DNA from 4 places in the Streptomyces sp. NPDC006923 genome. Region 2 is predicted to be linked to each of the others. Evidence: riboswitches for the same ligand, from Rfam matches in the RefSeq annotation. Region 2 holds a riboswitch; each other region holds the start of a gene.

What was found. Region 2 has a riboswitch for cyclic di-AMP ahead of ABZ707_RS25560 (M23 family metallopeptidase). Riboswitches for the same ligand answer to the same signal wherever they lie in the genome.
Region 1: it holds a riboswitch for cyclic di-AMP, as region 2 does, so the genes downstream of both, ABZ707_RS26200 (C40 family peptidase) here and ABZ707_RS25560 (M23 family metallopeptidase) in region 2, are expected to answer to the same signal.
Region 3: it holds a riboswitch for cyclic di-AMP, as region 2 does, so the genes downstream of both, ABZ707_RS20850 (LysM peptidoglycan-binding domain-containing M23 family metallopeptidase) here and ABZ707_RS25560 (M23 family metallopeptidase) in region 2, are expected to answer to the same signal.
Region 4: it holds a riboswitch for cyclic di-AMP, as region 2 does, so the genes downstream of both, ABZ707_RS08950 (transglycosylase family protein) here and ABZ707_RS25560 (M23 family metallopeptidase) in region 2, are expected to answer to the same signal.

The regions. Positions count from the first base shown of each region.
Region 1 covers NZ_JBEYIF010000015.1:99,658-105,216, forward strand. The annotation lists gene ABZ707_RS26190 (ATP-dependent Clp protease proteolytic subunit) at 47-700, shown strand; gene ABZ707_RS26195 (hypothetical protein) at 707-1,015, shown strand; cyclic di-AMP (ydaO/yuaA leader) riboswitch at 1,325-1,511, shown strand; gene ABZ707_RS26200 (C40 family peptidase) at 1,514-1,990, shown strand; gene ABZ707_RS26205 (ATP-binding protein) at 2,102-2,536, opposite strand; gene ABZ707_RS26210 (helix-turn-helix transcriptional regulator) at 2,813-3,667, shown strand; gene ABZ707_RS26215 (DUF397 domain-containing protein) at 3,676-3,933, shown strand; gene ABZ707_RS26220 (8-amino-7-oxononanoate synthase) at 3,962-5,128, opposite strand; gene bioB (biotin synthase BioB) at 5,272-5,559, shown strand, end outside.
Region 2 covers NZ_JBEYIF010000014.1:111,422-116,980, reverse strand. The annotation lists gene ABZ707_RS25580 (GNAT family N-acetyltransferase) at 1-623, opposite strand, end outside; gene ABZ707_RS25575 (HPr family phosphocarrier protein) at 794-1,075, shown strand; gene ABZ707_RS25570 (GntR family transcriptional regulator) at 1,295-1,984, opposite strand; gene ABZ707_RS25565 (trypsin-like serine protease) at 2,384-2,584, shown strand; gene ABZ707_RS25560 (M23 family metallopeptidase) at 2,667-3,428, opposite strand; cyclic di-AMP (ydaO/yuaA leader) riboswitch at 3,442-3,611, opposite strand; gene ABZ707_RS25555 (pitrilysin family protein) at 3,800-5,182, opposite strand; gene ABZ707_RS25550 (pitrilysin family protein) at 5,200-5,559, opposite strand, start outside.
Region 3 covers NZ_JBEYIF010000010.1:1,796-7,354, reverse strand. The annotation lists gene ABZ707_RS20865 (STM4012 family radical SAM protein) at 1-157, shown strand, start outside; gene ABZ707_RS20860 (STM4011 family radical SAM protein) at 164-1,027, shown strand; gene ABZ707_RS20855 (SGNH/GDSL hydrolase family protein) at 1,079-1,903, opposite strand; gene ABZ707_RS20850 (LysM peptidoglycan-binding domain-containing M23 family metallopeptidase) at 2,117-3,055, opposite strand; cyclic di-AMP (ydaO/yuaA leader) riboswitch at 3,058-3,218, opposite strand; gene ABZ707_RS20845 (tyrosine-protein phosphatase) at 3,660-4,457, shown strand; gene ABZ707_RS20840 (DUF6126 family protein) at 4,491-4,628, opposite strand; gene ABZ707_RS20835 (XRE family transcriptional regulator) at 4,704-5,336, opposite strand; gene ABZ707_RS20830 (aspartate aminotransferase family protein) at 5,418-5,559, opposite strand, start outside.
Region 4 covers NZ_JBEYIF010000004.1:99,876-105,434, forward strand. The annotation lists gene eno (phosphopyruvate hydratase) at 1-1,049, opposite strand, end outside; gene ABZ707_RS08950 (transglycosylase family protein) at 1,371-2,102, opposite strand; cyclic di-AMP (ydaO/yuaA leader) riboswitch at 2,106-2,278, opposite strand; gene ABZ707_RS08955 (transglycosylase family protein) at 2,544-3,461, opposite strand; gene ABZ707_RS08960 (cytochrome P450) at 3,687-4,928, opposite strand; gene ABZ707_RS08965 (nucleoside triphosphate pyrophosphohydrolase) at 5,051-5,559, opposite strand, start outside.

The DNA.
Region 1 (5,559 bases), on a different contig from region 2:
GTCCTGTACATTTTGTACAGAGACCGCGCATGAGGAGAGGTACGCCATGAACGGCCCTTCGGCCCGCCACGTCCTGCCCGAGTTCACCGAGCGCACCAGCCGGGGCATCCGCACCCTCGACCCGTACTCCAAGCTGCTGGAGGAGCGGATCATCTTTCTCGGCACCGCGGTCGACGACACCGCGGCCAACGATGTGATCGCGCAGTTCCTGCATCTGGAGTACGCCGCGCCGGACCAGGACATCTGTCTGTACATCAACTCCCCGGGCGGTTCGGTCAGCGCCATGTCGGCCATCTACGACACGATGCGGCTCGTCACCTGCGACGTGGAGACGAGCTGCCTCGGTCAGGCCGCCTCGACCGCGGCGGTGCTGCTGGCCGCCGGCACCCCGGGGAAGCGGATGGCGCTGCCCGGCGCCCGTGTCGTCCTCCAGCAGCCCGCCGTCGCGGAGCCCGTCATGGGGCAGCCGTCCGATCTGGCGATCCAGGCCGAGGAGATCCTGCGGCAGCGCTCCCTGCTGGGATCCCTGCTGGCGCGGCACACCGGCCGGAGCGCGGAGCGGATCACCGAGGACATCGCGCGGGACAAGATCTTCGACGCGGTGGCCGCCAGGGCGTACGGGCTCGTCGATCACGTGGTGCGGAACCGGAAGGCGTCCGCGGCCCTCCCCGGCCCCGGCAGCTCTCCGGGCGGGCGGTAGTCGCCGATGCTGCCACCGGAACTGCCTCCGCTGCCCGCGCTGACCCGCGCCGAGGGCGACGTCGTGGACAGCTATCTCCAGGTCGTCGACCTGCTGGGGCGGATCAATCCGGCCCGTGGCTCCGACACCTACAGCGCCCTGCGCGCCGCGCAGGCGCTGCCCGCACGGGTGGCCGCGCTGCGGGACGCGCTGACGGCGATGCACGCCAGGGGCGAGACCGAGCTGCACACGGCGACACTGGCGCGCGCGCTGCGCGTACTGGACGGGGAACGGCGGGCCGGGAGGGTCACCATGCCCCCCGGGGACGCGACTTGACGGTGTGTCCTCCCGTACGGACGCGCCCGTACGGGCACGGCTCCCTCATTCGGCCTAGCGGCGCGCGGGCCCGGATCGGGCGCTCAAGTTGCGCGAAGCGGCCGGACGCGCGAGGCGCCGCCGGTTTCCTTGCAGCTACAGGCCCTGACGAACCCCGACACTCCGTCATCAACCGTTGACCGACCACCCGTATGGGTCAGACGTGATGAGACTCACATATCGTCGTTTCGTCACCGAAACGCGCCGGTTCCGCGTCAAGATCCGTGAAACGACAAGCCCCCGCCACCTCGGCGAGGCGGTCCGGGCGGACGCTGAGTCCTGCCGCCGTACCGGATGACTGGTCGACAGGAGTGGATCGGCAGGAGTGGAGGACCCAAGCGTGACGGGACGACCGGGTTGTGGCCGTTCCTCGGGGTGAAGCCGCTTGCGCGGCCGGGCATCTTCGCCTGTCCGAACCCGACAGGTCATCCTTCACAAGCGGCTGACGAAGGGTTGAGCATGACCGCGCAGACGCATGTCCCGAATTTGCTCTCACGGACCCGTGCCGTATCGGTCCTCACACTCGCCGCCGTCGGCGGCACCATGCTGGTGCCGAGCGCCGCCGACGAGGCCAGCGCAGTCCCCGGCCACGCGACCAAGGCACTGCGGATCGCCGCTTCCAAACAGGGGTCGCCGTACCAGTACGGTGCGACCGGGCCGCATCGCTTCGACTGTTCGGGGCTGACTCTCTATTCCTTCAAGAGGGTGGGGAAGAGACTCCCGCGCACGGCCCAGCAGCAGTACAACCGGACCCGCCACATCTCACCCTCCCACCGGCGCAAGGGCGATCTGGTGTTCTTCCACTACGGGAGCAACATCTACCACGTCGGCATCTACGCCGGCCGGGGCAAGATCTGGCATTCGCCGAAGACCGGCGCCGTGGTGCGGCTGGAGCGGATCTGGTCCCGGAGCGTCTGGTACGGCCGGGTGAACTGAGGGCGCGGGGGTGCCCCCGCAGCCGAGCGCCCGCTGACGACGCGTCGGATCCACGCGCCGCCTCCCCGGGCGCTCCCACCCGTCCTGGCGGCTCCCGAGCCGGTCCCCGGATCAGATCTGACCCGGGGCCACCGTCCAGGGCAGGGTGACCCAGACCGTCTTGCCGCCCTCCGCGGTCGGGGTGACGACCAGCCGGCCGCCGTACTCGGCGGTCAGCGAACGGACGATGACCATGCCTCGGCCGTTGTCCTGCTGCACCGGCGCGGGAAGCCGCTGCGGCCAGCGCGGATGGCTGTCGGTGACACCGAGGCGCAGCTCCTCGTGACGGTCCAGCCGGATCTCCACCGTGAAGGTGGGCGACTGGCCGAGTGTGTGCTGTACGGCGTTGGTCGCCAGCTCCGAGACGATCAGCCGGACCGTGTCGACGGTCTCCGCGTCCGCGGGCAGTCCCCACTCGGTGAGCAGGTCCGCGACATATCTTCGCGCCGCGGGTACGGCCGCGGGGTCGCTCGGAAGGGTGATGGATGCCTCTTGCCGGTCTGCCATGAAGACGCCGTCCCTTTCCCGCCGGACCGGTCTCCGGCACAGAGCGGATGACTGCGCGGACGGCCTCGGACTGTGCTCCGCGTCAGACTGCCACTTGTCGGGCCGTTCACAGAGCCGATCCACCGAGATCTGCATATATCTGTCGCCCGTAGCGGTGAACTCTGCTACGCGAGACCGTATTTGAGCCCCGGAAAGATAGCTTCTCCGCCGCGCCCCCGAATGGCGCGAGCACGGGCAGACGGACAAGCGGCACGGGCAAGAGGAAGTGGTTCGGTCATGCGGCATATTCCGGCGGTACGCCGACGCAGGCTCGGTGACGAATTGCGCAGGCTGCGCCGGAGCGCGGGGCTGACGAGCGGGGAGACGGCGCGGCTGCTCGGCTGGCACCAGTCGAAGGTGAGCCGTATCGAGACGGGTGTCAGCGGGGTGAAGGACACCGACCTGGCCGGCCTGCTCGACGCGCTGCGGATCGCCGACCCCCGGCTGCGGACGCTGCTGGGCGCTCTGGCCGGCGTGCCGGGCACCGGGCCCGGATGGTGGAAGGCGTACGACGGTGTGATCCCGCCCGGTTACCGGGACTTCATCAGCCTGGAGTCCCAGGCCCGCGTCGTGCGCACCCTGGAGACCTCCGTGGTGCCGGGCCTGCTGCAGACCCCCGGCTACGCCCGTGCCGTGACACAGGCGGCGCTGGAGGGCCTGCCGGCCGCGACGGTCGACTCCCTGGTGGAGGTACGGCTCGCCCGTCAGGAGGCGCTGCGCGCGCCGAGTCCGCTGGAGCTGAACGCCGTGCTCGACGAGGCCGTGCTGCTGCGCGAGGTGGGTGGCCGGGGGGTGATGCGGGAGCAGCTACGGCGGCTGGTGGAGCTGGCCCGTCTCCCCCATGTGTGTGTACAGGTACTGCCGTTCGCCGCCGGCGGCTATGTCGGGCTCACCGGACCTTTCGTTATCTTCTCCTTTCCAGGCATTACTGATCTGGATTTGGTCGTTCTCGACCACTTGACGAATAGCCTCTATCTGGAGCGGAAAGAAGAGCTGGAGGCGTACGGCGCGGCATTCCGCACGATGCAGGCGCGTGCCCTCTCGCCCGAGGACTCTTTGGATCTCATCGCCGGGATCGGTGACGGCGCGTAGGGAGCATCATGACCGCTCGCCCCCAGGGGCTTTCCGCCCAGAACTCAGACTCCATTCCTTCCACAACTCCCCCGGTCCTGACGACCGGTTGGCGGCGCAGCAGCCGCAGTACCGGGATGAACAACTGCGTGGAGACCGCCCGCACCGGCGCGGCCGGGCTCGCCGTACGTGACTCCAAGGACGTGCGCCGCGCCCCGCTGGCCTTCTCCACGGGCGCCTGGACGTCATTCCTGTCCGCGCTGCGCGAGGAGGCACTCACCGACTGAGGGACCGCCCCGCCCGGGTCCGTAAGACTCAGCGCGGCGGTGCGGACGCCACCACCGTCCGCACCGCCGCGTCGATCTGCTGGTCCGTCAGGTCGGCGCGGGCGGTGAGCCTGATCCGGGAGATGCCGTCCGGCACCGACGGCGGCCGGAAACATCCCACGGCCAGGCCCGCGGCGCGGCAGTCCGCGGCCCAGCGCACGGCCGCCTCCGGTGACGGCGCCCGGACGGAGACCACGGCGGCGTCCGGCCGTACGGCGGTGAGCCCTTCCCCGGTCAGCCGCGCGTGCAGGGTGCGGGCGACGGCGCGCACCCGGTCCGCCCGGGCGGGCTCGCGGCGCAGCAGCCGCAGGCTCTCCAGGGCGCCGCCCACGGCGGCGGGTGCCAGGCCCGTGTCGAAGATGAAGGTCCTGGCCGCGTTGACCAGGTGGCTGATGACCCGGGCCGGCCCGAGGACCGCGCCGCCCTGGCTGCCCAGGGACTTGGAGAGGGTGACGGTGGCCACCACACCGCCCGCTCCCGCGATGCCCGCCGCGTCCAGGGCGCCCCGGCCCCCGGCGCCGAGCACACCCAGACCGTGCGCGTCGTCGACGAGCAGTGCGGCGCCCCGCGTACGGCAGACCTCGGCCAGTTCCCGCAGCGGCGCCGCGTCGCCGTCCACCGAGAACACCGCGTCGCTCACCACCAGAGCCCGCCGCCCCGGGTGTGCGTCGAGCGTCTTGCGTACGACCAGGGGCTCCGCGTGCGGCACGACGACCTTCTCGGCGCGCGAGAGCCGGCAGCCGTCCACAATCGAGGCGTGGTTTCCCGCGTCCGACACGATCAGGGAGTCCCCGGTCGTCAGCGCGGTGAGGGCGGCGAGATTGGCCGCGTATCCGGAGGAGAGGACGAGCGCGGCCTCGAACCCGCAGAAATCGGCCAGTTCGCGCTCCAGCTCGGCGTGCAACGCGGTGCTTCCTGTGACCAGCCGGGAGCCGGTGGCGCCCGCGCCCCAGCGGCGGGCGGCCGCCGCGGCGGCGCCGGTCACCGCCGGATGGCGGGCCAGGCCCAGATAGTCGTTGCTCGCCAGGTCCAGCAGGGCGGAGTCGGCCCCGCGCGGCCGGAGCGTACGGACCAGACCGGAACGCTCACGGCGCAGCGCCTCGTCCCCGGTCCACGCGAACGGATCGTCGGTCCAGCCGGGGAAATCCCGCTCCATGGGTCCCGTCCTTTTGTAGGCAGCGCACAGACCCTAACCGGGGCCGGACCGGGGCAGGGTGTGGTCATACACACACGTCGATCCGGCCGTGTTGTGGGGTTCCTCCTTTGCCGCGAGCTGTCAGGTAGGCGAGGATCAGCGCCATGGATCTGCTGAAGACGCTGGTGGAGAAGGGCCTGCGGCGCGAGCTGCCGACCCGCGAAGAAGCGCTCGCCGTGCTGGCGACCTCCGACGACGAGCTGCTCGACGTGGTGGCCGCGGCCGGGAAGGTACGCCGTGAGTGGTTCGGGCGGCGGGTGAAACTCAACTACCTGGTCAACCTCAAGTCCGGTCTGTGTCCCGAGGACTGCTCGTACTGCTCTCAGCGGCTCGGTTCCACGGCTGAGATCCTCAAGTACACCTGGCTCAAGCCCGACGAGGCGTCGAAGGCC
Region 2 (5,559 bases):
AGGCGCTGCACGGAGCGTGCCTCGGCGCGCTGCTCCCGGGCACGCTGCACGGCGAGGGACTCGACGGTGGGTTCCAGGTCGAGGCTGAGGTGTACGGAACCGTCCTCGAAGCTGCGCCGCTGGGTGTATCCGGCGTCCCGGAACACCTTGATCATCTTATTGTTCGCCGGCAGTACCTCGGCGGCGAAGCGCCGGATGCCCCGCTCGCGGGCGACAGCCGCGATGTGTTCGAGTAGGGCCGAGGCGACACCGCGGCCCTGGTGCGCGTCCTGGACGAGAAAGGCGACCTCCGCCTCGTCGGCGGGGGCCGACGCCGGGCGGCCCAGACTGTCGATCCGGTCGTAGCGGACGGTGGCGATGAACTCCCCGCCCACCGTCACCGCGAGCCCGACCCGGTCCACGTAGTCGTGGTGGGTGAAGCGGTGCACATCCCGGTCGGAGAGGCGCGGATAGGGGGCGAAGAAGCGGTAGTACTTCGACTCGTCGGAGACCTGTTCGTAGAAACTGACCAGCCGCTCGGCGTCGCCGGTGGTGATGGGGCGGATCCGGGCGGTGGCTCCGTCGCGCAGCACCACGTCCGCTTCCCAGTGTCCGGGGTACGCGTGGTCCGGCTGCGTCTCCATGTCCCAGAGCCTACGGCCCGCCCGGCCCGGGGCGGTGGATGCGCCGGTCACTCTGGGGCAGAGTGGTGAGGCCCGCCCGCGGCCGGTCCGGACCGGGGCCCGCCGGAAGGAGTTCGGCGGAACATGAGACACTGGTCTAGACAACATCATGAGACGTGAAGGGCAACACCATGGCTGAGCGCCGCGTCAATGTCGGCTGGACCGAGGGCCTGCACGCCCGCCCCGCCTCCATCTTCGTCCGCGCCGCCACGGCCACCGGCGTCCCCGTGACGATCGCGAAGGCGGACGGCAACCCCGTCAACGCGGCCTCGATGCTGGCGGTGCTCGGTCTGGGCGCACAGGGCGGCGAGGAGATCGTGCTGGCTTCCGAGGCGGACGGCGCCGAGGCCGCCCTGGACCGGCTGGCGAAGCTGGTCGCCGAAGGGCTCGACGAGCTTCCCGAGACCGTCTGACACCGGACGGCAGTCGTCTCGACGCCAGAGCGTCCCGGCGATGAATGTCTTGACGGTAGAACGTCGGACACAAATGTCCCGCACGGGCAGGGCCGTGCGGGACTTTTTCATGACGGGGCCGCGGTGCGCGTAATTCAACGCAGCGCGGCCCCGTAGTTTCAATACGGGCAGCAATGAATAAGGCCCGCGGATTTCTTCTCTTTGTATACGGTGCCATTGTTAAGTGCGGGCGCTCGCGATGTTTACGGCATGTTGCGAAGCCCTCACCTTTTCCCGGCCGCGATCCGGCCGCCGCAGCCGGTGCACCACCGCCGTGCGCTCCGCGTGCAGCGCCGTCAGGGTCCGTGCGCGCTCCACGTCACCGCGTGCCACCGCGTCCACGATCGCGCCGTGCTCCGCCCAGGACTCCACGGGATGAGCGGGCTGCTCGACGATGTACATCCAGGCGATCTTGTGCCGGAGCTGGGTGAGCAGCGCGGTGAGCGCGGGGCTTCCGGAGGCCTGGGCGAGCGTCTCGTGGAACCAGGCGCCGAGGGAGCGCAGGTCCTCTCCCTGACCGCGCCTGGCCCGCTCCTGCCCCAGCCTGACCAGGCCGCGCAGCACCTTGAGATGGGCTTCGGTACGGCGCTGGGCCGCGCGCGCCGCCCCCAGCGGCTCCAGCAGGAGCCGCACTTCCAGGAGATCCGCCGCCTCCTGCTCCGTGGGCTCGGCCACGCACGCGCCGACATGGCGGCGCGTGGTCACGAACCCCTCGGACTCCAGGGTGCGCAGGGCCTCGCGCACCGGGACACGGGAGACGCCGTAGCGCCGCGCGAGTTGCTCCTCGGTCAGTCTGGCGCCGCGCTCGAATACGCCGGAGATGATGTCGTCGCGGATCGCTGTGCATACCGAGTGCGCGGGAATGCGCATGTCCGAACCTCCGTTTTAATCCGCGCGAAACGCTGCCGATCGGCTCCTGTTCCGTGACTCTATTGCAATCAACGAGAAATTCCGATGGGTGCCCGGAATCGATGGATATCTTTTGGCCCGACGGCCGGGGAACATCTCTGCCAGATCGTGCGCCGACGGGCAAATGCGGGGTACTGACCGAGCACGGAGTCACCCCTCGAACAGGTGGCCGGTCCGAGGGCCCGGCCGCCGGACGGGCCGCGATGGACAGCGACGCGCGCGGACGAGGACGCCGGGGCGATCCTGCGGTCCTGCCCCGGGACCACCACCGCAGGCGGTAGCTTCCAGTGACGACAGCGGTGACCGCGACACCGCGGCCGGCTCGGACACCCCCTTCGCCGCGCTCTACCCGGTCGGACGGTGGATCAGCGCGACAAGGGGACCTGCCAGCGCGACACCGGTGGCCCTCTCGCACAGAAGTCGGCCAACGACAGGACGAACCTCGTAGGCATCGTCTCCTACGGGCAGGGCTGCGCCTCCGTGTATCCCGATGTCTTCACCAGGGTCGCCGCATACCGGTCCTGGATCGCGAGCGTCGTCGGGCCACTCCCCACTCAATAGGCGGCTCAGCGGGGGGCTGAGCATGGGTCACACCCTGCGCAGAGCCCACCCGGAGCCGCGTACCGGGGGCCACGCCCCTCGGTCAGATGGTCACACCGTGGGTGCGCAGATAGGCGACGGGGTCCATGTCGGATCCGTACTCCGGGCCGGTCCGGGCCTCGAAATGGAGGTGCGGTCCGGTGGCGTTCCCGGTCGCGCCGGAGAGTCCGATCCGCAGGCCCGCTGTGACAGTCTGACCGGCCGAGACGCCGATCGACGAGAGATGGCCGTACTGCGTGTAGGAGCCGTCGTTCATCCGGAGGACGACGTTGTAGCCGTACGAGCCGCCCCAGCCGGCCTCGACGACGGTGCCCGCGCCCACGGCGACGACCGGCGTGCCGGACGCGGCGCGGAAGTCGACGCCCGAGTGGCTTCCCGAAGACCACAGAGACCCACCGGACCGGTAGCCAGTGGTGACATACGAACCGGCGACGGGAAGCCGGAAGGCGTTCAGCCGCTTGCGCTCGGCCGCGCGGGCGGCACGCTCCTCGGCGGCACGGACCTCCTTGGCGCGGGCCTCCGCCGCGCGCTCCGCCCTGGCCATCGCCGCGGCCCGCTCGGCGGCGGCGCGCTGGGCCTCGGCCTGGTCGTCGATCGCGCCGGCCAGGGAATCGTCGATGGCGACCGCCTGGACCAGGCCGGTCAGCCGGGCCGACGGAGCGTCCGTGTCGGCGGCGAGCGCCGGGGAGGCGAGGGTGCCGATGGCGCCGCCCGCGGTGAGCGTCGCGACACCGGCGAAGCCCACGCCCCTGCGGATCCTGCGGTGGCGGGCACGATGCTTCCCGGTGGCACGGGTGAACGCCATGAAGAGGCTGGTCCTTTCCTTCCTTCTCGCCTACCGGGTTAGCTGACGGGTTCGGAGCAGGAAGGTCTCCTACGGGCCCCTCCGCACGAGTTGGTGCGAAGGCGTCCGATTCACCCCGGGGACTGCGTGTGGGTCCCCGGCTCCCCAGGCTCGCGCCTGACGGGGACTCGGCGATGGCTGTCCGGCGCCGCGGTCGCGGCGGGCACTGGCGAACAGCCGGACCGACGCTAAGCGGGTCATCTTTCAAATACCAAACAGAAGGGCCCATTTGTAGCGCACACCACAGGGCAGACAGGCGGTCTCTCCAACAAAGGGGACATAAAGACAAACCCCGGCGAACCAGGTCGCCGGGGTGCCTCTCACCGGCCGGATCAGCCGGTGACCACCGTCACCTCACCGATTCCCAGAGCCGTGACCGGCTCCTTGATCTGGGCGGCGTCACCGACGAGCACGGTGACCAGCCGGTCCACCGGGAAGGCGTTGACCGCGGCGGCGGTCGCCTCGACGGTGCCGGTCTCCGCCAGCCGCGCGTAGAGCTGCGCCTGGAAGTCGTCCGGGAGATGCTGCTCGACCTGGTCGGCCAGCGTGCCGGCGACCGTGGCCGCCGTCTCGTACTTGAGCGGTGCCACCCCCACCAGATTCTGGACGGCGACATCGCGCTCCGCGTCAGTGAGTCCTTCGGCGGCCAGGGTGCGGAGCACCTGCCAGAGGTCCTCCAGCGCCGGTCCCGTGGACGCGGTGTCCACCGAGCCGCTGATGGCGAGCATCGCGGCGCCGGTCGCCCCGCCCGGCTCGGAGGGCGCCGAGGAGCGCAGCACCTGCCCGAAGGCCCGCACGCCGTAGGTGTAGCCCTTCTCCTCGCGCAGCACCCGGTCGAGCCGGGAGGTGAGGGTGCCGCCCAGGCAGTACGTGCCCAGCACCTGGGCCGGCCAGACCCGGTCGTGCCGGTCGGCGCCGATACGGCCGATCAGGAGCTGGGTCTGTACGGCGCCGGGGCGGTCCACGATCACCACACGGCCCGTGTCGTCGGCGGTCACGGGCGGCACCGGGCGGGGAGCGGCGGTGTCACCGGTCCAGGAGCCCAGCGTGTCGGCGAGCACCTCGTCGACATCGACGCCGGTGAGATCACCGACGATCACCGCGGTGGCCGTGGCGGGGCGCACATACGCCTCGTAGAAGGCCCGTACGCCCGCGGCGTCGATGCCCGCCACGGTCTCCTCGGTGCCCTGGCGCGGCCGGGACATGCGCGAGGAGGCCGGGAACAGCTCCTTGGAGAGCTGCTTGGCCGCCCGGCGGCCCGGGTTGGCGGTCTCGTGCGGGATCTCGTCCAGGCGGTTGCGGACGAGCCGCTCGACCTCGCTGTCGGCGAAGGCGGGCGCGCGCAGCGCCTCGGCCAGCAAGCTCAGCGCCTTGGGCAGCCGGGAGACGGGGACCTCCAGGGAGAGCCGTACGCCCGGGTGGTCGGCGTGCGCGTCGAGCGTGGCGCCGCAGCGCTCCAGCTCGGCGGCGAACTCCTCCGCGCTGTGCTTGTCGGTGCCCTCGGAGAACGCCCGCGCCATGATCGTGGCGATGCCGTCGAGCCCCTCTGGCTCGGCGTCCAGCGGCGCGTCCAGATTGATCTCGACCGCCACCACCTGCTGACCCGGGCGGTGGCAGCGCAGCACCGTCAGACCGTTGTCGAGCGTGCCGCGCTCGGGGGCCGGGAAGGCCCAGGGCCTGGCCTCGCCCGGGGCCGGCTGCGGATGGAAGTCCATGGTCACGGCAGCGTCGCTCACTGGTCCGCCCCCTCGTGCTCGTCGGTCTCGTTCTCGTCGGCGGCGTCGGCGTCGTCGGCGGTGAGCGGCTCGTACACCAGCACCGCCCTGTTGTCCGGGCGCAGCCGCGCCGCGGCGACCGTCCGCACCTCGTCCGCGGTGATGTCCAGCACCCGGGTCACGGCGGTCAGTGCGAGCTGCGGGTCACCGAACAGCACGGCGAACCTGCACAGTTCGTCGGCGCGGCCCGCGACCGTGCCCAGCCTGTCCAGCCATTCGCGCTCGAGCTGGGCCTGCGCCCGCTCCATCTCCTCCGCGGTCGGGCCCTCGTCCGCGAGCCGGGCCAGCTCCTCGTCGACGGCGGCCTCGATGCTCGG
Region 3 (5,559 bases), on a different contig from region 2:
GCTGGACCTGTTCGCGGCGCTCGGCTGGCTCGACGGGAGCGCGGGGCCCGGCCTGCTGCGTCTCTCGCCCGAGGGTCTCGCCCATTCGGACGCCCTGGGTCCCGCGCTCTTCTCCCCCGCCGTACGGGCCGCGATGGCCGCGTACGAGCAGAAATGAGACTCCGTGGACCTGACGATCCTCTACCGCGGTCCGCTCGCGTCCTGCGACTACGACTGTCCCTACTGCCCGTTCGCCAAGCGGCGGGACACCACTGACCAGCTACGTGCCGACCGGGCGGCGCTGGAGCGCTTCGCCGCGTGGGCGTCCGCGCAGTCCGCCGACCGGCTGTCGCTCCTGTTCACACCGTGGGGCGAAGGGCTGGTGCGCTCCTGGTACCGCCGGACACTCGCCGAGCTGTCCCGGCTGCCGCACATCCGCCGGGTGGCCATCCAGACAAACCTCAGCGCCCGTACCGACTGGGTCCAGGACGCCGATCCCGGGACGCTGGCCCTGTGGTGCACGTACCACCCGGGACAGACGCCGTACGACCGCTTCCTCGGGAAGTGCCATGACCTCGCGCGCCGGGGCGTCCGGTTCAGTGTGGGCGTTGTCGGTCTGCCCGGCCATCATGAGCACGCGCTCCGGCTGCGCGCCGAGCTGCCGGCGGACGTCTACCTCTGGATCAACGCGGCCGAGGGACACAGCTATACGGACGAGGAGGCCGCCCGGTGGACGGACCTCGATCCGCTCTTCCCGTACAGCCGCCATCCGCACCGCTCGGCCGGTCTGCCGTGCCGTACGGGCGAGTCGGTGATCTCGGTGGACGGCGACGGCACCGTGCGGCGCTGCCATTTCGTCCGTGCCGAGCTGGGCAATCTCTACGACGGGTCGTACCGGCGGGCCCTTGGGCCCCGGGCCTGCCCGAAGGCGCTGTGCGACTGTCACATCGGCTATGTGCACCTGGAGACGCTGCCGTTGTACGACGTGTTCGCGGGCGGGGTGCTGGAGCGGATCCCGGCGGGGGCGCGGGGCGTGTTCGAGACGTAGCGCCGCGAGCCGGACGGGACTTCTGCAACACGCCCCGGGGCGGCCCCGCCGTCAGTGCTTCAGCGGCAGCAGATCGGGCCGCTTGGCCGCCACCTGGTCGCCCGACGACTCGCCGCGCAGCCGGCGTCCGATCCAGGGCACCAGATATTCGCGCGCCCAGTGGATGTCGTCGCGCCGGACCTCGAACGTGCCGCGCGGCGGCTGCGGCGGCCACGCCTGGTCCGGGTCGGCCGGCACGTCGAGACCGAGCACCTGCGCGGCGCGCAGCGCGACCCGGGTGTGCCCCTCGGGTGACAGATGCAGCCGGTCGCCGTCCCAGGCACGCCGGTCCTGGACGGACCTGAGGGACCAGAGATCGAGGACGGGGCAGTCGTAGCGGTCGGCGATGGAGCGCACATGCGCGGTGTACGTGGCGATCTTGCCCCGCAGATGGCGCAGCACGGGGACCCCGCGGGTGTCGAATCCGGTGGTCACCATGACCGTGCCGACGGCGCCCGTGAGGTCGGCCACGGCCCGCTCGAAACGCTCGGCGACATCGTCGGGATCGGTACCTGGACGGATGATGTCGTTGCCGCCGGCACAGAAGGTCACCAGGTCCGGGGCGAGTTCCTTCGCCCGGGGGATCTGCTCGTCGACGATCTGGTCGAGGAGCCGGCCGCGTACCGCGAGATTGGCGTACCGGAAATCGCCGTGCACGGTGTCCACGGCGTCACCGGAGACCGGCAGCCGGTCGGCCAGCAGGACCGCGAGCCGGTCGGCCCAGCCGATATACAGCCCGTCGGGTCCCAGATCTCCCACGCCTTCGGTGAAGCTGTCACCGATCGCCGCGTACGACGCGAATACGCCGCTTCTTCTGGATCTCGAATCATCTGCCACAACCGCTCATCTTTCACTCGCAGATGTGACCTACGCGACCGTAAGAAGCCGTTGACGGCGGTGAGATACACCATCGGTCAAGTTTCACCCAAGCGGGAATAGGCACCATGCCTCCGCCCGGCACTTTCGGTGCCGGGCGGAGGTGTTGACCCACCGGCGTTCTCGGACGGAATACCGGTTCGGAGCGGGGTGTTCGGGATCAGACGGACGGGATCAGACGGAGACGCCGTGCTCGCGGAGGAAGGCCAGCGGGTCGATGTCCGAGCCGTAGTCGGGACCCGTACGGATCTCGAAGTGCAGGTGCGGTCCCGTGACATTGCCGGTCGCGCCGGAGAGCCCTATCTGCTGGCCCTCGCTGACGGTGTCGCCCTCGGAGACCGAGATGGAGGACAGGTGGCCGTACTGCGAGTAGTGGCCGTCGTCGTGCTGGATGACGACCTGGTTGCCGTACGAACCGCCCCAGCCGGCCGAAACGACGGTGCCCGCGCCGACGGCCTTCACAACGGTGCCCGAGGGCGCCAGGAAGTCCACACCGGTGTGGTAGCCGCTGGACCAGTTGCTGCCACTGGCGTGGTACGGCGTGCCGATGGCTATGCCGTCGACCGGCAGGGTGAAGCCGGAACCGCTGTTGTCGTCCACCGGGTCGGCGGCGGGAGTTCCGGTCTTGACGGGAGCGGGGTCGTCCGAGGGCTTGGCCGGGGCGTTGCCGGGCTGAGCGTCCGTGCCACCGGGCTTGGAGTGGTGGCCCGCCGGCTTGTGCGGGCCACTCGACTTGGCGCCGATGGTGAGCTTCAGGCCCGGGTGGATGAGCGACGGGTCGGGCCCCACGGCCTTGCGGTTGTCGGCGTACAGCTTGTGCCAGCCGCCCCGGACATGCTGTTCGGAGGCGATCTTGGAAAGGTAGTCACCGGCGACCACGGAGTAGATCTTCGGAGCCTTGGTGGCGGTCTTCTTGGCGGACGCGTGCTGACTCGTCTGGGCGGCCGCCGAGACGGCGTGCGGTTCGGTGGCGGGCGCGGCCTTCTCGGCGGCGTGCGCGCCGGTGGCGCCGATGAGCGGAAGAGCGATGGCGGCGCCGCCCGTACCGGCGGCGAGAAGGCCGCGGCTGAACGGGCTGGTCCTGGTGCGGCGGTGCTTACCCTTCGCGGGCATGGTCAATTCCTCTCCGGCGCCTGCGAGGTGAGCTGTCGGGTTAGGGCTGGAGATGCCCTGCCGCGCTTACTGCGCGACTTCACCCCGAGCCGTCCGATATTCCGGAACGGCGTACTACCTGGGTCCCCCGCTCCTGCCACACGTGGATGGGTGAGTGCGAATTCCAAGCGGCGGCAGGATTCGGCGGTCCGCCTGGATTGAGGCTGAACGTAGGCGAGCCGGGAGGGCATTAACAAGCCGCTTATTCCCAGGGGCGGCAGACGCCCCGATATCGCCCTGGATTTCCGGTCACCCTGCGTGAATCACCGATCTTCGGATTCCGTGCGTCACGGCGATTTCAATTCGCTTCGCCGCCACGGACCGTCACGGATATGATCCTGCTCACCAGCGGGAACCCATCTCCCCCTGCACCGGGGCACGTTATGCGAAATACGCCAATACGGACAGATGCACATTTGGGCGATTTGTAGCCTCCTGCGATGTCCGAATAGTTCGCATTCGCTCCCCGGGTCGCGAACTCCGGTCTCCTGAGAACCGATGTCGTAGTGTCAGAAGTCGACATCGTCGGCGAGCGGCGCCGGCGGCAGACACGGAGGAGCAGGCCGTGACGCAGCAGGTCCCGTCGACCGAGCCCGAGCTGACCGGGGTACGCAACTTCCGCGATGTGGGCGGACTGCCGACCACGGACGGCCGGCAGGTGCGGCACGGGCGGCTCTTCCGCAGTGGCCACCTCGCCAACGCCACCGCGGCCGACTCCGCCTTCCTCTCGTCCCTCGGGCTGCACACCGTCTTCGACTTCCGCAATGCCGCCGACCTCAAGCTCGACGGCGCGGACGTGGAGCTGACGGGTGTGCGCAATGTGAACATCCCGCTCACCGATCCCGCGGACGGGGCGGAGTTCTGGCTGATGGTCCGGGACGGCGACCTCGACCAGCTCCGCTCGCTCCTCGCGGACGGCAGGGCCGCGGCCCGGATGACCGACTCGTACCGCGCGATCATCACGGACCGCACCGCCGAGCACAGCCGCGTCCTGCACGCCCTGGCCGAGGACAGCGTCCCCGCCCTCATGCACTGCGCCGCGGGCAAGGACCGGGCCGGTCTCTCCATAGCCGTGTCGCTGCTGGCCGTCGGGGTCGAGCGCGAGGCGATAGAGGCGGACTACCTGAAGTCGAACGACCCGCGGCGCCGCTATCCGATCCACCGCAGCGACAATTCGCCCGCCGGGACGTCCGCCGAGGTCATGGAGCTGCTCAGCCCGCTCTTCGACGCCAGATCGGAATACCTCGCAGCGGCTTTCGAGACCATTGAGAAGACCTGGGGCAGCACCGAGCGTTATCTGTCAGCGGGCCTCGGAGTCACCCCCGAGACCCGTGAGCGGCTGCGCGCCCGCCTGCTTTCCTGAGACGCGCGCCCGCCGTCGGGCCCGCGCCGACCGCTACTGACCGCGCGCCCCCAGCTCGAAGAGCAGATAGAGGAAGCCCGCGAAGAGGTGACCGGCCACCAGATAGGCGAAAAGCCGGATGACAAGTCCCCTGGGGAACGTCTTCTCCTGATTCGTTACGCGGGCCGGCACGTCTTCCTGGCCGGCCCGCGTACCCGCGGGGTCCGGAACTGCGTTCTCTGACATGGTGACAGACCTCTCTGAGGATCAGCCGCGGTGAGCCCCGCCGCCGAGGCACAGCTCGGCGGCGGGGGTCTGCAGCAGGGTGTGGACGAAGAGCAGCTCGGTCCCGGCGGGTCCGGCCGCCGCGATCCGGTGCGGTGTGAGCGAGTCGAAGTGCGCGCTGTCCCCCGGGTCGAGCACATGCACGGCGTCCCCGAGACTCAGGCGCAGCCGCCCTTCGAGGACATAGAGCCACTCCTCCCCCGGGTGCACACGGACGAGATCGCCCTGGGCCCCGTACGGCACCTGGACCCGGAGCGGCTGCATGGCCCGGCCGGAGCCGCCCGCCTGGTGGTAGGTCCAGCCGTCGGCCTCGACGGGCTCGGCACGGCCGGCCCGGACAATGGGGTCGCGTTCCGGCGGCACTTCGCCGAGCAGTTCGGAGACGGTCGTACCGTAGATCCGGGCGAGGGCCAGCAGCATGGGCAGCGAGGGCTGGCGGCGGCCCGTCTCCAGCCGGGACAGATGAGCGGGAGAGAGCCCGGCCCGGCGGGCGGCGGACTCCAGGGTGAGCCGCTGGTCGCGACGCAGCTCGCGCAGCCGGGGCGCGACATCGGGCAGCTCGTCGGAGAGCCGGCCGGGTTCGTCGGCCGGCTCGTCCGCGGGAGGTGTACGCATGCCTCTATTGCGCCAGGATATTTCCTCCGAGGCAAATTTGTTGCCCCAGAGGCAAACCCGGCTGGGTGGGCGGGGAGCGCCTCACCTGTTGGCGACGGCCTGCTTCACCAGTGTCCGCCCGAAGTCCCACATCAGCCCGCCGCCCCCATGGGCGTCGTCCATGACGGCGGTGAAGGCGTCGACAAAGCGCTCGACCTCTCGCTCTCCGATGGTCAGCGGCGGG
Region 4 (5,559 bases), on a different contig from region 2:
TCCACGGCGTCCAGGGTCTCGGTCAGCGAACCGATCTGGTTGACCTTGACGAGCAGCGCGTTGGCGGCGCCCTCCTCGATACCGCGCGCCAGACGCTCCGGGTTGGTGACGAACAGGTCGTCACCGACGATCTGCACCTTGGCGCCGAGCTTGTCCGTGAGGATCTTCCAGCCGGCCCAGTCGTCCTCGAACAGCGGGTCCTCGATGGAGACCAGCGGGTAGGAGGCGACGAGGTCCTCGTAGTACTCGGTCATCTCGGCGGCCGAGCGGGACTTGCCCTCGAACTCGTACGAGCCGTCCTTGTAGAACTCGGAGGCGGCGACGTCGAGCGCGAGCGCGATGTCCTTGCCGGGGGCGTAACCGGCGGCCTTGATGGCTTCGAGGATCAGGTCCAGCGCGGCGCGGTTGGAGTCGAGGTTCGGCGCGAAGCCGCCCTCGTCGCCGAGGCCGGTGGAGAGCCCCTTCTCCTTCAGGACCTTCTTGAGCGTGTGGTAGACCTCGGCACCCCAGCGCAGCGCCTCCGAGAAGGACTCCGCGCCGATCGGGGCGATCATGAACTCCTGGATGTCCACGTTGGAGTCGGCGTGCGAGCCGCCGTTCAGGATGTTCATCATCGGAACGGGCAGCAGGTGCGCGTTCGGGCCGCCGAGGTAGCGGAAGAGCGGGAGGTCCGAGGCCTCGGAGGCGGCGTGCGCGACGGCGAGGGAGACGCCGAGGATGGCGTTGGCGCCGAGCGACGACTTGTCCGGGGTGGCGTCCAGGTCGAACATCGCCTGGTCGATCAGGCGCTGCTCGGTGGCGTCGTACCCGACCAGCTCCGGGCCGATCTGCTCGATGACGGCGAGGACGGCCTTCTCGACACCCTTGCCCTGGTAGCGGTTCTGGTCACCGTCGCGGAGCTCGAGGGCCTCGAACGCACCGGTGGACGCACCGGAGGGGACAGCAGCACGACCGGTGCTGCCGTCGTCGAGGCCGACCTCGACCTCGACCGTGGGGTTGCCTCGGGAGTCGAGGATTTCCCGGGCTACGACGACGTCGATGGACGGCACGAGCATCTCCTTCTGGGATGTGACGCTTGAAGTGCAGGGTCTTCTTGGCCTTGCGACATGAGCCTAACCGGCCCGGGGTCGCCGACTGGCCGGTGCCCGCCCGCTGGGACGAAATGCGGCACGAATCCCGGTCGGAGCGGGCGGAGCGGATGCCGGGATTCCGTATGGAAGGGCCGGTGACAGCGGAAACCCCGGCCCGGCGCGTACGGGGGAAGCGCGCCGGACCGGGGTGACCCGCGCGGCCGCGGGGACGGCCGCCGCGGGGCCGGCGGGGGCAGCCGGCCGAGGCCGGCCTGGAGGGGTCGCCGGCCCGGGAAGGGGTCAGCTCAGATGGAGCTGCTGACCCGGGAAGATCAGATCGGCGTCGTGGACGATGTCCTTGTTCAGGTCGAACAGCTTCTGCCAGCCGCCCTTGACGTCATGGGCCCGGGCGATCTTCGAGAGCGTGTCGCCGGGCTTGACCTTGTACTCGCCGTCGCCCTTCTGCACGGCGGGGCGGGCCTCGCCGCGAGAGGCGGGCTGCGCCTCGCCCCGGGCCGGCCGCTCGGGCCGCGACTGCTGGGGCTGGGCCTGCTCCGGCTGAGACTGCTGAGGCTGCTCCGGCTGCGACTGCTCGGGCTGAGACTGCTCCGGCTGCGACTGCTGGGGCGTACCGGAGTCGGCGGAGCCGCCGTCATAGGGGGCGTTGGACAGGTTCACGCCGCAGGTCGGCCACGCGCCCTTGCCCTGGCCGGCGAGGACCTTCTCGGCGACGGCTATCTGCTGTGCCTTGCTCGCCTGGTCGGCCCGGGGCGCGTAGGCGGTGCCGCCGTATCCGGCCCAGGTGGAGTTGGTGAACTGGAGCCCACCGTAGAAACCGTTGCCGGTGTTGATCGACCAGTTGCCGCCGGACTCGCACTGGGCGACCTGGTCCCACTCGCCGGCGGTCGCGGCGGAGGCGGACGTGGCGCCGATCAGCGGGACCGCGACGGCGGCACCGGTGATTCCGGCGAGGGTGGCGTAGCGGGCGGTCTTGGACGGGCGGCGGTGCTTGCCCTTGCTGGAACGCGGCATGGAACATCTCCTCACCGACGCCTACGAGGTCAGCTGTCGGGTTCGGGCCAAGTGAGTTGCCCGGCCGTGTGCTCGCGCACACGACTTCACCCCTAGCCGGTCGTCAGCCGTCTCTCGACAGCCGGGCCCGGCGCCTTCCTTGGGTCCCCCGCTCCTGCCTTCGGCGCTTGACGCGACGACTACTCCCTTCGACCGACGGCAGGATTCGGCGTGACGGTCGACGGGGCCCGCGGTGCGAGCGGTTCAGACCGTAATCACAGGTCTCCCCGTTGTTCAATGGAGCACAACCAGGGGTAAATCGCCCTTATCTCTCCTTGACGTGACCGCGTTTCCGCAGGTGAGAGACGGATCAGCCACACCATGAGCCCAAAGGACCCCAGTTGTGGCGAAGAGACCCATCTCTCACTTGCACAGAAGCGGACATACGGGGGCCAATTCCCGCTACTTCACGCTGAGATCAAGGCTCTGGCCAGGGAGGATCAGGTCGGGGTCGGAACCGACGGCCTCCTTGTTCGCCTCGTACAGCGCGGACCATCCGCCGGGCACCTTCCGCTCGTCGGCGATCTCCCAGAGGCAGTCCCCGGCCTGGACGGTGTACTCGCCGGACGCATCCGACACCCCGGGCGCGTCGGACGTGCCGGACGCGTCGGCCACCACGCCCGCCTCGTCGGTGATGCCGTCCGCGTTACGTGTCGATCCGTCACCCCGTGAGGCATGACGGCCGGATTCACGGTCTTCACCCGAATTGCCCGCTGTGGAATCGTCCGGGGCCGCGCCGCCGCGGTGCTTGCCCTTGACGGAAGCGACACCGCCCTCGCCGGATCCGTCCTCGGCGGAGTCCTTCGCGCCGGAGCCGGTCGTGGACTTCGGCGCTCCGGGCGTGGCGGCGGAGGCCGGCTCGTCCGTCCTGTCCGTCCGCTGCCTGTCGGCCGTGGAGGTCTTGGCGTCCGCGGTGGCCGAGTCGTCGTCGGAGGGACCGGCGTCCCGCTTCCCCTCCGGAGTCCCGGTCACGCCGGCGGCGGCCCCCGGGTCGACCGCGGGCGCGGCACCGTCGTTCGTCAGCCCCGAGACGGACGCGCAGCTCGACCACGCGTCCGGGCCCTGTGCGGCGAGCACCTTCTCGGCTATCGCGATCTGCTGGGCGCGGCTGGCGAGGTCGGCGCGGGACGCGTACTTCCCGCCGCCGAAGGTGTCCCAGGTCTCCTGGGACATCTGGAGCCCGCCGTAGTAGCCGTTGCCGAGGTCCGCGCTCCACATGCCGCCGCTCTCGCATTCGGCGACATGGTCCCAGGTGGAGGCTTCCGCCGCGCCAGCGCCGGTGGCACCGAGCAGCGGGATGGCGATGGCCGATCCGGTCACCCCCGCCGCGACGATCAGAGCCGGTGCCTGGCGAGGTCGACGGTGTCGGCCGTTCCCGGAGCGCATGCGATTGCCTTCCGTGTGACTGTCAAAACGACTACGGCGTGTGGCTGCCGAGTCGTCGGTGAACGTAGCGGTACTCGAACGCTTGTCACAAGTCGATGCAGCGGAGATCACGTGAAAGTCACATTCCTGACGGTACGTCAGTTGTGCTCTGATCATCCGTCAGCCGGACAATGGCGTGAACTGCACCGGAAGTGTGCGCAATCCACGCATGATGAGCCCACCACGCCAGCGCAAATCGGCAGGATCCTCCGCAAGCCGTACATCCGGAAGGCGGGTCAGAAGCGTGGCGAGTGCGGTCTGTCCCTCCAGCCGGGCGAGCGGCGCGCCGAGGCAGTAGTGGATGCCGTGCCCGTATCCGAGGTGCTGATTGTCACGCCGTGCGAGGTCGAGCGTGTCCGGATCCGTGAACCGCGCCGGATCGCGGTTGGCGGCGGCGAGTACGACCAGCACGGGATCGCCCGCCGCGACGGACTGCCCGCCCAGCGTCAGCGGTTCGGTCGCGAACCGCCAGGTCGCCAGTTCCACGGGGCCGTCGTAACGCAGCAGTTCCTCGACGGCCGTCGCCAGCGCCTCCGTCTCCCCGGCGTCGAGCGAGCCGCGCAGCAGGGCACGCTGCTCCGGGTTCCGCAGCAGGGCGTACATACCGTTGCCGATCAGATTGACCGTGGTCTCGAATCCGGCGAAGAGCAGAATGAAGGCCATCGCCGCGGCCTCGTTCTCGGTCAGGTGCTCGCCGTGGTCGCTGGAGCGGATCAGTCCGGAGATCAGATCGTCGCCGGGGTTCTCCCTCTTACGGTGGATGAGTTCGGCGAGATAGCCGCGCATCTTCTTCACCGACCGCGCGACGCCGCCGCGCGGTCCCCCGCCGTGGCGGATCATCATGCCCGCCCAGTCCCGGAAGTCGTCCTGGTCCTCACCCGGCACCCCGAGCAGATCGCAGATCGCGTAGATGGGCAGCGGGAACGCGAAGTCGTGGATCAGATCCGCCTGCCCCTTCCCGGCGAAGTCCGCGATGAGGCGGTCCGTCAGTTCCTGTACGCGCGGGGCGAATTCGGCGACCCGGCGCGGTGTGAACGCCTTGGACACCAGGCGCCGCAGCCGGGTGTGGTCGGGCGGATCGATATTGAGCAGGTGTGTCATCAGTTCCGCGCCGCGCTCACCGGGGATACCCGTCTTCGCCTTGGCGTGCGCCGTGCCCGCGTGATGCGTGGGGTTCTTGGAGAGCCGTGTGTCGGCGAGGGCCTGCCTGGCGTCCCCGTACCGCGTCACCAGCCATGCCTCGACCCCACTGGGCAGCGCGGTCCGGTGCACGGGCGCGTGCTCGCGCAGCCAGGCGTATGCGGGGTACGGATCGGCGGCGAACTCCCAGGTGAAGAGCTCGGGCACGGGCGATGTGGACATCCCCCGACAGTAACGCCGCCGCGGGGCGCGGCCGGAACCGAGCCCGGCGGGATCCGGACGGGAGGCCCCGGGCGCGCTTCGGACGTCCCGGCCGGCTCAGGGCGCGCGGCGGGCGGGCGACGCTACTTCTCCGCCACGCCCCGGCTCTTCCGCTCCTCGGCGGCGCGGATCGCGTCCCGGTAGGCGCGGGCGGCGGCCCGCAGCGCGGTCTCCGGGTCGACACCGGCCTCCTCCGCCCGGACCGCCAGCGCGAGCAGCTCGTAGCCGACGCCCTGGCCGCGCGGCAGCGGCACGTCCAGTCCGGCGGCACGGACCCGGCCGCCGAGCTTCGAGGCCAGGGCGAGACCGGGCTGGCCCAGCGGCACTCCGTCGGTGACCGAGTCCCGCTGCTTCTCGACCGCCTTGGTACGGAGCCAGTGCGCCTTGACCTCTTCCGGTGTGTCCGCCTTCTCGTCTCCGAAGACATGGGGATGGCGGTGGATCAGCTTCTCCACGATCGTGGCGGCCACGTCGTCGATGGAGAACGGCTCGATCGCCTCGTCCAGACCGTCCTGCGCGATACGGGCGTGGAAGACGACCTGGAGGAGCACATCGCCCAGCTCCTCGCGCAGTTCGTCGCCGTCGCCGTCCT